2 linked regions of the Mesorhizobium japonicum MAFF 303099 genome follow. The protein of the gene in region 1 interacts with the protein of each later gene in a pairwise test. Links are inferred from orthologs where the notes say so. Each region holds a gene or a part of one and is shown on either strand. Other genes may lie near its edges.

The links. Proteins that work in one complex are often made in the same cells at the same time.
Region 2: the proteins of accC (region 1) and ribD interact in binary tests that used the Escherichia coli proteins (3 or more experiments, as listed by UniProt). The link is inferred for Mesorhizobium japonicum MAFF 303099 from one-to-one orthologs.

The regions. Positions count from the first base shown.
Region 1 is NC_002678.2:135,364-140,604, forward strand. The notes cover bases 1,457-4,310. They hold accC (acetyl-CoA carboxylase biotin carboxylase subunit), read right to left. Parts: upstream 3,629-4,310; coding sequence 2,285-3,628; downstream 1,457-2,284. Other genes in these bases: MAFF_RS01850 (hypothetical protein), read left to right, coding at 1,457-1,644; aat (leucyl/phenylalanyl-tRNA--protein transferase), read right to left, coding at 1,655-2,272; accB (acetyl-CoA carboxylase biotin carboxyl carrier protein), read right to left, coding at 3,639-4,097; aroQ (type II 3-dehydroquinate dehydratase), read right to left, coding at 4,124-4,310. Outside these bases: MAFF_RS01840 (NADH:ubiquinone oxidoreductase subunit NDUFA12), read left to right, coding at 29-427; MAFF_RS01845 (DUF2155 domain-containing protein), read left to right, coding at 586-1,182; more of MAFF_RS01850, read left to right, coding at 1,258-1,456; more of aroQ, read right to left, coding at 4,311-4,558; MAFF_RS01875 (DsbA family protein), read right to left, coding at 4,704-5,241. UniProt on the Escherichia coli protein: This protein is a component of the acetyl coenzyme A carboxylase complex; first, biotin carboxylase catalyzes the carboxylation of the carrier protein and then the transcarboxylase transfers the carboxyl group to form malonyl-CoA.
Region 2 is NC_002678.2:6,904,122-6,909,320, reverse strand. Bases 1,561-4,372 are described here. They hold ribD (bifunctional diaminohydroxyphosphoribosylaminopyrimidine deaminase/5-amino-6-(5-phosphoribosylamino)uracil reductase RibD), read right to left. Parts: upstream 3,626-4,372; coding sequence 2,495-3,625; downstream 1,561-2,494. Other genes in these bases: MAFF_RS34140 (GlpM family protein), read right to left, coding at 4,204-4,372; nrdR (transcriptional regulator NrdR), read right to left, coding at 3,628-4,107; MAFF_RS34155 (riboflavin synthase), read right to left, coding at 1,750-2,367; ribH (6,7-dimethyl-8-ribityllumazine synthase), read right to left, coding at 1,561-1,639. Also shown: MAFF_RS34170 (MFS transporter), read right to left, coding at 1-651; transcription antitermination factor NusB, read right to left, coding at 648-1,148; more of ribH, read right to left, coding at 1,145-1,560; more of MAFF_RS34140, read right to left, coding at 4,373-4,533; MAFF_RS34135 (hypothetical protein), read right to left, coding at 4,560-5,138. UniProt on the Escherichia coli protein: Converts 2,5-diamino-6-(ribosylamino)-4(3h)-pyrimidinone 5'-phosphate into 5-amino-6-(ribosylamino)-2,4(1h,3h)-pyrimidinedione 5'-phosphate.

The DNA of each region.
Region 1 (5,241 bases):
AGGCGCCGCCAGCGCAAAGGGCTCTGAGATGAAGACTTTCCTGACGCAGTTTTTCACCTGGTGGAACAGCCAGACGCTGGGAACACGTCTGCACACCTGGCGGTACGGCAAGAGGGTTGGCCAGGACGAGGTCGGCAATGTTTATTACGAAGGTGGCATCGATTCGGAAGGTCGCACGCGCCGCTGGGTCATCTACCGCAACTATTCGGAAGCTTCGGCCATACCGCCGGGCTGGCATGGCTGGATCCACCACCGCGTCGATCTCGCCCCGGCCAGCGAGGACTACAAGCCGCGCGACTGGCAGAAGCCGCATCAGCCCAATCTGACCGGCACGCCGGCGGCCTACCGCCCGAAGGGCTCGGTGCTGACCAATCAGCATCGCCCACAGGTTACCGGTGACTACGACGCCTGGACGCCAGGGTCGTAACGGCCCCGGCTTGTACGATACTCCGACTTGTCACAGCACGAAGTGCAGGCCGGTCCTTTGTCGCCACAATTGGTGTTTAGCTGCTTGCTGATCAGAAAACGGCGACTAGCCTTGGCGATCGACGGAATCACCCGGGCACGAACCACCGGTACCCCTATATGAGCTTTTTCAATCGGATATCGACGGGCGGTCTGACGCTAGCCGCCGGCCTCGCCGTCAGCACCGCGGCCTTTGCGGCGTCGCCCGCACCGGCGACACCCGCCGCTCCCGCACCAGCCGCGCCCGCGGGATCGGATCGCATCACCAACCCGGTTGCCGAGTTTGCCGGCATCGACAAGATCACCGGCCGCATCATCACCTTCGACGTCTACATCGATGAGACGGTGCAGTTCGGCGCTTTGCAGGTGACGCCGCGCGTCTGTTATTCCCGGCCGCAGAACGAGGAGCCGAAGACCGATTCCTTCGTCGAGGTCGACGAGATCACGCTCGACCGCAAGATCCGCCGCATCTTCACCGGCTGGATGTTCGCCGAAAGCCCGGGCCTCAACGCCGTCGAGCATGCCGTCTATGACGTCTGGCTGAAGGAATGCAAACAGAAGTCCGATGTGCCGGCGCCGGATGCCACCAAGGCTGATGCACCCAAGGCCGATGCTTCGAAGCCGGTCGCGACCAAACCAGCCGCCGCCAAGCCTGCGGCCAGCCCGGATGCGGAACAGCCCGATCCCACGCAACCGGATACATCAGACGCCAACTGATCCCTGGGAACCGTCGTGGCCACCATGCGTTGGACCACAGACGACCGCGCATCGACGCGCCCGGAGGATATTTCGATGTCGGACACCAAGCGAATCACGGCCAGCAAGAAAGAACTGCTGGAACTCGAAAAAGGGTTCTGGACCGGCGACGCGGCCTATTACGCGGCCAATGCCGATACGGAATGCCTGGTGGCCTTTCCGCAAATGGCAAAGGCGATGGACAATGCCGACTTGGCCAAGACCGCGACCAAACCCAATCGCTGGCGCGATCTCGATATCGAGCTCAAGGGAATAATCGAGCCTGGCAGCGACATCATCATGCTGACCTATGAGGCGCATGCGACACGCGAGAACGGCGAACCCTACGCCGCGCTGGTCAGCACCGGCTATGTCCATCGCGTCAACGGCTGGAAGATGATGTTCCACTCGCAGACGCCGATCGAGGTAGCGGCCGCGAAGTAGGGCCCAATCCCTACGGAAAAAAGATAGCCTCGCCCTTCAGTGCTTCGGCCAACATCTTCTCATACTTGCCGCGCGGGACGTCGACAGCGCCGAAGCGCTTGAGGTGCTCTGTGGTGAATTGCGTATCAAGCAGAGCGAAGCCACGTGCCTTCAAGCGCTCGACAAGATGCACGAGGCAGATTTTCGACGCATCCGTCTCCTTGGAAAACATGCTTTCGCCGAAGAAAACCCGTCCAAGCGACACGCCATAGAGGCCGCCGACCAACTGGTCCTCGCGCCAGGCCTCGACCGAATGGCAATGGCCCATTCGGTGCAACTGGACATAGGCCTCGCGGATCGGCGCGTTGATCCAGGTCGAGCGCCGCTCCTCGCGCTTTTCGGCACAGCCGTCGATCGTCGCCTCGAAATCGAAGTCGAAACGGATGTCGAACAGGCTTTTGCGGATCGTCTTCCGCAGGCTTTTGGGCGTGTGGAACCCGTCGAGCGGGATGATGCCGCGCGTCTCCGGCCGCACCCAGAACACTTCTGGGTCGCTGGCGCTTTCGGCCATCGGGAAGACGCCCGAAGCGTAGGCCTTGAGCAGAAGGTCGGTAGGGATGCGATAGCCAGGCGCGTAAGGGCGGGTCATCGCGTCCCCGGACTACTCTTCCTTGGCCAGGTATTTTTCCAGCCAGTGGATGTCATAGTCGCCATTGGCGATGTCGGCATTGCCGACCAGATCGCGAAACAGCGGCAACGTCGTCTTGATGCCGTCGACGACGAATTCATCCAGCGCCCGGCGCAGCCGCATCATGCATTCGACGCGGTTGCGCCCATGCACGATCAGCTTGCCGATCAGGCTGTCGTAATAGGGCGGGATCTTGTAGCCGGAATAGACGCCGGAATCGACGCGGATGCCGAGACCGCCTGGCGTGTGGAAATGCGTGATGGTGCCGGGCGAGGGGGTGAAGGTGCGCGGATCCTCGGCATTGATACGGCATTCGATGGCGTGGCCATTGAACTTGATGTCTTCCTGCTTGACCGAAAGACCGCCGCCGGAAGCGACGCGGATCTGTTCATGCACGAGATCGATGCCGGTGATTGCTTCCGTCACCGGATGCTCGACCTGCAGGCGCGTGTTCATCTCGATGAAATAGAACTCGCCATTCTCGTAGAGGAACTCGATCGTGCCGGCGCCGGAATAGCCGAGATCGGCAATGGCCTTGGCGCAGATGCCGCCGATGCGGGACCGCTCCTCGGCGTTGAGCGCCGGCGAATTGGCCTCTTCCCAGACCTTCTGGTGACGCCGTTGCAGCGAACAGTCGCGCTCACCAAAATGCACGCCGCGGCCAAATCCGTCGCCGAACACTTGCACTTCGATGTGCCGCGGCTTCTGCAGGTACTTCTCGATGTAGACGGCGTCGTCGCCAAAAGCCGCGCCTGCTTCCGAGCGCGCCGTCTGCAGGGCGACCTCGAGGTCGGCCTCGCTGTGCGCGACCTTCATGCCGCGCCCGCCGCCGCCGGCCGAAGCCTTGATGATCACGGGATAGCCGATTTCGGCGGCGATGCGCTTGGCTTCCTTCTCCTCGGTCACCGCGCCGTCGGAACCGGGCACCACCGGAATGCCGAGGCGCTTGGCGGTGCGCTTGGCCTCGATCTTGTCGCCCATGATGCGGATATGATCGCCGGACGGGCCGATGAAGGTGATGTTGTGCGCGGCCAATATGTCGGCGAACTTGGCATTCTCAGACAGGAATCCATAGCCCGGATGCACTGCGTCGGCGCCGGTGATCTCGCAGGCCGCGACGATCTGATGGATGTTGAGATAGCTGTCGCGCGATGGCGGCGGGCCAATGCAGACGCTCTCGTCGGCAAGCCGCACATGCATGGCGTCGGCGTCGGCGGTCGAATGCACCACCACCGTCTGGATGCCGAGTTCCTTGCAGGCGCGCAGCACCCGAAGCGCGATTTCGCCGCGATTGGCGATGAGGATCTTCTGGAACATCCGGCCCGCTCTACTCGATCACGACGAGCGGCATGCCGTATTCGACCGGCGTCGCATCCTCGAACAGGATCGCCGTCACGGTGCCGGCGCGCGGCGAGGGGATCTGATTCATCGTCTTCATTGCCTCGATGATCAGCAGCGTCTGGCCTTCCTTGACCTTCTGGCCGACCTCGATGAACGGCTTGGCATCGGGCGACGGCGCCAGATAGGCGGTGCCGACCATTGGCGAGGCTACCGCGTTCTTCGACACGTCGACCGTGGCCGGAGCGGCCGCGACCGCAGGCTGGGCTGCTGCCGACGCATAGCTGGGCTGGGATGCGGCGATCGCATGGACGGCAGGGGCCTGCCGCGACACGCGCACCTTCAGGTCGCCCAGTTCAACCTCGATCTCGGTCAGGTTGGTGTCGTTCAGTATGCCCGCCAGATCGCGGATCAGTTGCTGGTCAACACCGGTCTTCTTTATCGACATTTTCGAGCCTTCTGTTTGTTGGCCAGTCATAGGCGTGCGGCCAGCGCCTGTAGCGCCAGCGTGTAGCCGAGCGGCCCAAAGCCACAGATCATGCCGACGGCGACCGGCGCGACCATGGAGACGTGGCGGAATGATTCCCGCGCATGGATGTTGGAAAGGTGAACTTCGGCGACCGGCAGCGGCGCGATCGAACGGATGGCGTCGTGGATCGCGATCGAGGTGTGGCTGTAGGCGCCTGGATTGATGACGATGCCGGCAGCCTTGTCGCCGGCTTCCTGGATCCAGTCGACGAGGTCACCCTCGTGGTTCGACTGGCGGAAATCGATCCCGAGCCCGAGCGACGCGCCGGCCTGCTTGCAGTCGTCAGCGATCGCGGCAAGCGTCTTGCCGCCATAGATGCCCGGCTCGCGCTTGCCGAGCGCGTTGAGATTGGGACCGTTCAGGACGAAAACCGTTTTCAAAAAACCCGACCTTTTCCGGCGCCGGTATCAAACCGGCGCGCTGGGCCTCTATACCGGGCATAGTCGTCCGCGAAAAGAGCGCAAGTGCGTTCTTTCACTGTCCACAACAGGCCGAAATGCGCCGGTGAAGGAAACCCCGGGCTGATCAAAGCGCGGCTTTCGCCGCCTTGATCTTTTCCGCCAACACGTCCTGCCCGAGAGCCCCGAACACGACCTCGTTGCCGACCACGTAGGACGGCGTTCCGGTGATCGCCAGCTTGTTGGCAAGATCGTAGGTCTTGGAGAAGGCCTCGGGGATCGAAGCATCCTTCATCTTCTCGCGCAGCGTCGCCTCGTCGGCGCCCAGCGAAAGCGCGACCTTGATCGCGGCCGCCTCGGTGGCGCGTCCCTGGCCGCCGAGCAGCGCATTGTGGAACTCGCCGTACTTTTCCGGCATCATCAGGTGGAACGCCATCGAAACGACGCTGGCTTTCTGCGAATCCGGGCCGAGGATCGGGAATTCCTTGAGCACGAAGCGCAGATCCGGATCGGATTTGGTCAGCGCCCGCATGTCCTCGATGGCGCGTTTGCAGAAGCCGCAATTGTAGTCGTAGAACTCGACGATCGTCACCTTGCCGTTCGGATTGCCGACGACGCCGTCGAAGGCGGAGTTGAAGATCTGGTCCTTGGCGCCCTTGATGACG
Region 2 (5,199 bases), 6.8 Mb from region 1 along the record:
GATTTCGGACAGGGGCCTGGCATCGCTGGACGCCGCTTCCGTGCGGCCGGTGGCCCTCACCGGGATGCGTAGAAACGACAGGATAACGGCGCCGACCGCAGCCAGCACCGGAATGGCCGCGAACGAGCCGGCAAACATTACCGGTGCGAGCAGTTCCCGGGTGAAGATGACGATCTGCGGCCCAAGGATGGCGGTGATGATGCCGCCTGCCAGCACGAAGGAGATAGCGCGCGCCTTGAACTGCGGCGGCGCGTTATCGGCGGCGGCGAAGCGGAATTGCTGGACGAAGGCGCCACCGATACCGATCACCAGCAGCGCGAATGCGAACAGCCAGAAACTGCCGTGGAAAAGCGCCAGCGTGGCAATCAGGCCGCCAAGCGCGGTGACGACGGTTCCGGTCATGAAGCCGCCGCGCTGGCCGAGCCGGCGGATGATGGCCGCGGCGGGCAAGGCGCCGAGCGCGACGCCGATGTTGAAGCCGGTGATCGGCGCCGTCGCCAGCGATTTGTCGGCGCCGAGCAGGTATTGGCCGGCCAGCGCGCCCATCGAAATGGCGATCGGTGCCGCCGAGCCGATGATCGCCTGCGAGGCGGCAAGTATCAGCGCGGTCCGCCGCGCCTCCCTGCCCGTCCCGACGGCGATGGCCGTCACGATGCGTCCTTGCCGCGCCCCTCGCCGCGCACCCGGCGTGACACGCGGTCGAGCACGGCATTGACCAGCTTCGGCTCGTCTTCCTCGTAGAAGGCCTTGGCGATGTCGACATATTCCGAAACGATGACCGCCACCGGCACGTCTTCACGCTTCATCAATTCATAGACACCGGCACGCAGGATGGCGCGCAGTGTCGAATCGAGCCGCGACAGCGGCCAGTCATCGGTCAGCGCCTGGCGGATGACCGGATCGATTGTCTTCTGGTCCTCGACGACACCGGTCAGGATGGCGCGAAACCATTGGGCATCCGCCTCGCGATAGAGCGCGCCGTCGACTTCCTTGCCAAGGCGGAACGCCTCATATTCGGCGGTGATCTCGAAGACGCCGCTGCCGGCGACATCCATCTGATAGAGCGCCTGCACGGCGGCCAGCCGGGCGGCGCCGCGCTTGTTGGCGTGGCGCACAGCGGGCTGTCCGGGTGAAGCGGGTTCGCTCACGATCGGGCTCCCAATTGTTCCTTCAGCGCGATCATGGTCAGCGCCGCACGCGCGGCAAAGCCGCCCTTGTCGCCTTCCGAGCGCTTGGCCCGCGTCCATGCCTGGGCATCGTTCTCGGTGGTCAGGATGCCGTTGCCGATGCAGACAGAGTCCTGCACCGACATGTCCATCAGCGCGCGGCTGGATTCATTGGCGACGATATCGAAGTGATAGGTGTCGCCACGGATGATCGTGCCGAGCGCGACAAAACCATCGTAATTTGTGCCGCCTTCCGCCGCGCCATCCAGCGCGAAGGTGATCACTGCGGGAATTTCGAGCGAACCTGGAACGGTGACGACGTCGTAAGTCGCGCCCGCTTCCTCGAGCGCGCTCGTCGCGCCGTCGAGCAGCGCGTCGGCAAGGTCGTCGTGAAAGCGCGCTTCGACAATCAGCAGATGCGCCTTCGCCTTCGGACGAATGAAGGCTTTGCCGTGTTGGGATATACCAGCCATAAAAGTCTCCGGGGGGTTGCCGGTGACTTAGGCCGAAGCCGGATTGATCGCAAGCGGAAGATTGCTGGAGGAGCCAGGTGCGTTGCACCGGCTGATCCCCGGCAGACTTGCTAGAGCCCCTCTTTCGCCGCCTCCGCCAGCCGTGCGGCGTAGCGGGCCATGGTGTCGATCTCGATATTGACGCGGTCGCCGACCTTGCGCTCGCCCCAGGTGGTCACGGTCAGCGAGTGGTGGATCAACAGCACGTCGAAGCGGGTGCCCTCGACCTTGTTGACGGTGAGCGAGGTGCCGTCGAGCGCGACGGAACCCTTTGGCGCGATGAATTTGGCCAGATGGCGCGGCGCCTCCAGCGTGAAGCGCACCGCGTCGCCCTCGTCCTTGCGCTCGACGAGCTCGGCGGTGCCGTCGACATGGCCCGACACGATATGGCCGCCGAGTTCGTCGCCGATCTTCAGCGCCCGTTCGAGATTGACCTTGCTGCCGGATTTCCAGCTCGAAGCCGTGGTCAGCCGCAAGGCCTCTTCCCAGGCTTCGACCTCGAACCAGCGCGCGTTCGAGCCATGTTCGGGCAGCGCCGTGACCGTCAGGCAGACGCCGCCGCAGGAAATCGAGGCGCCAATGGCGATGGTTTCGGGGTCATAGGCGGTATCGATGCGCAAGCCGACGCCTTCGCTGAGCGGCCTAACGGCCGCGACGGTGCCGATATCGGTGACAATTCCGGTAAACATCGATGCTGATCCCTAGAGCATGATGCCGAAAAGTGTGAAGCGGTTTTCGGACGACATCATGCTCTATCTCTTTAGATTTAGAGCCGGATTCAGATTTCAGGTCTACTCGACCTGAAATCATCCGGCTCTAGAGGTCCCTTACCCACTCGGCGTAGCTGTCCTCGCCGAAGCGCATTTCGCGCAGCTTGCGGAAACCTGCCGGGATATGGTCCGCATCGACCGGCGATGCAATGCCATCCTCGCCGATCGCCTCCGGCCCCTGGAATAACACGATGCGGTCGACCAGGTCTTCGTCGAGGAATGCCTTGGCGACCTGGGCGCCGCCCTCGACCAGCACGCTTGCCATGCCGAGTGCTGCCAGGTCTTCTAGCAGTTCCGGCAAGGCGACGACGCCGTCATGGGTTTCGGTGCCGATGAAGCGTACGCCGGCGCGTTCGAGTGCCGAGCGCCGGTGCGGATCGGCTTCAAGACAGGCAGCAACATAGAGCGGCACGCGATCGACACCGGAAACCAGCTTCGAGGCTTCCGGCAGCCGGATCTGGCGATCGAGGATGATGCGTGCCGGCGAACGGTTTTCCAGCCCCGGCAAGCGCACGGTCAGCGCCGGATCATCCTCCAGCGCCGTGCCGATGCCGATCAGGATGGCATCCGACTCCGCGCGCATCAGATAGACGTCGCGGCGCGCGATCTCGCCGGTGATCGCAACCTGGCCGGCGCCTTTCCTGCCGATCTTGCCGTCGCTCGAAAGCGCAAGTTTCAGCGTCACTTCCGGGCGTTTTCGCAGAGATCGAATCAAATAGCCCGCCATCTGCTCGGCGGCTTCCGTGGCCAGGACCTTCTCCACCACCACGATGCCGGCGGCGCGCAGGATGGCATAGCCCTTGCCGGAGACGCGCGGATCCGGATCGCTGGCAGCCCCCACGACGCGCGCAATGCCGGCATTGACCAGCGCATTGGCGCAAGGCGGGGTGCGGCCGTGATGCGCGCAAGGTTCTAGCGTGACATAGGCGGTGGCACCACGCGCGAGCTCGCCGGCCTCGGCCAGCGCCTCGGTCTCGGCATGCGGCCGGCCGCCGACCGCGGTGACGCCGGTGCCGACGATCATCGGGCCAGCGCCATCGTCGCGCACGATGATCGTGCCCACGGAGGGATTGGTCGAGGTGCGGCCGGCATTCCTGCGCGAAAGCCGCAAGGCGGCGGCCATGAAACGGCGATCAAGGGCCGTTTGTTCGGCCTCGCTCAGTTGCGATGCTGCCATGCTCAGCCGGCGTCCTCTTCACTCTTGTCTTCGTCGCCCTTCAACTCGCCCAGCAATTCGTGGAAATCCTTGGCCTCGCGGAAATTGCGGTAGACCGAGGCAAAACGCACATAGGCGACGTCATCGAGCGACTTCAGCGCCTCCATGACCAGCCGGCCGACCTCGCCGGAGGCCACTTCCGTCTCGCCGGAGCTTTCGAGCTGGCGCACGATGCCGGTCACCGCGCGGTCGATGCGTTCGGGATCGACATTGCGCTTGCGCACCGCGATCTCGACCGAGCGCAGCAGCTTGTCGCGGTCGAACGGCACTTTACGACCCGACTTCTTGACCACGACCAGATCGCGCAACTGCACGCGCTCGAAGGTGGTGAACCGGCCGCCGCAATCGGGGCAGACACGCCGCCTGCGGATCGCCGCGCCATCCTCGGCGGGGCGCGAATCCTTCACCTGCGTATCTTCGGACTGGCAATAGGGACAGCGCATGGAGAGCCTTGGGTTCGCGAATCTGGTGAGGCGAAAGGCTTAGAGCCTTTCCGACCGGGATTGAAGCCGTTCCGTCACTTCAACGGACTGCCCGCATCAGAGATAGCGAGGCGCGAGGAAGATTGCCAGCGCGGCAACCAGCCAGACGGCGATGCCGCCGGCGACGGCCAGGCGATAGTCGACCTTGTCGATGAACAACCAGCAGGCGCCGAGGAAGGCAAGATAGGCGGGAATTGTCTTCATCCCGGCAAGGCAGGCATCGCGAAAACCGCCCGGATCGCCCTTAGCGCTGACGGCGAGCAAGGCAATGACGGCAAAGGTCGGCGCCAGCGGCAAAATCCCTGGCAGGATATTGCCCCGCCTGGACGCCCAGACGATCAGCGCCGTCACCAGCCCGCCGACCACACCCTTCCAGACAATGTCCATCCGCGGTCCCTAGTGGAACCGGGCCGTCACGGCGCGACGTCCTTTGTCGGGAAGCCGCAAGACGTCCCGAGGTTGCGGTAGGCCTTGGTGAAGCCGTCCATCGGGATGCTAGCGAAGGCCTGCTTGCCGAAAGTCACGTCGAGCGACACGACCTGGCGCATTGCTCGCAGCAGCGCGAGACCGGTCTTGGCCTGATTGTCGACCGTCCAGCTCGGACGGCCGATGCCCGCATCGTTGGAATAGACCGTTGCCGAAACCTTGACGCCGGGATCGCCGAACGTCGCCGGGATCTTCGTGCCGGTCGGCAGTTGCTTGTTGTCAACGGTGAGCATGATGGCCGGATAGGCATCAGGCGGCAGCGCATCGCCTGTCGAGATCGACAAGGTCAGCGTGCCAGAATTGCCGCTCGCATCGAAGAACGCCGTCGAAGCCGCGCAGGTCTTGTGCGTATCCTGGCCGGTGTCGAGTGTATCGACCATGGTTGTCCATCGGCCGAAGGTGCTCGTGGCAGGCATGTCCGGAGCGGGCTGTGTCTGCGCCGAAGCAAGTCCACAAATGGCCAGCCAGCCGACAGCGCCGAGCAAGGCGATACGAAAATTGCGCATCATCGTTTCTCCAGTTCCATGCGCCACCCGATCAGGGGTGGCGCACCGCCGGCGGATAAAA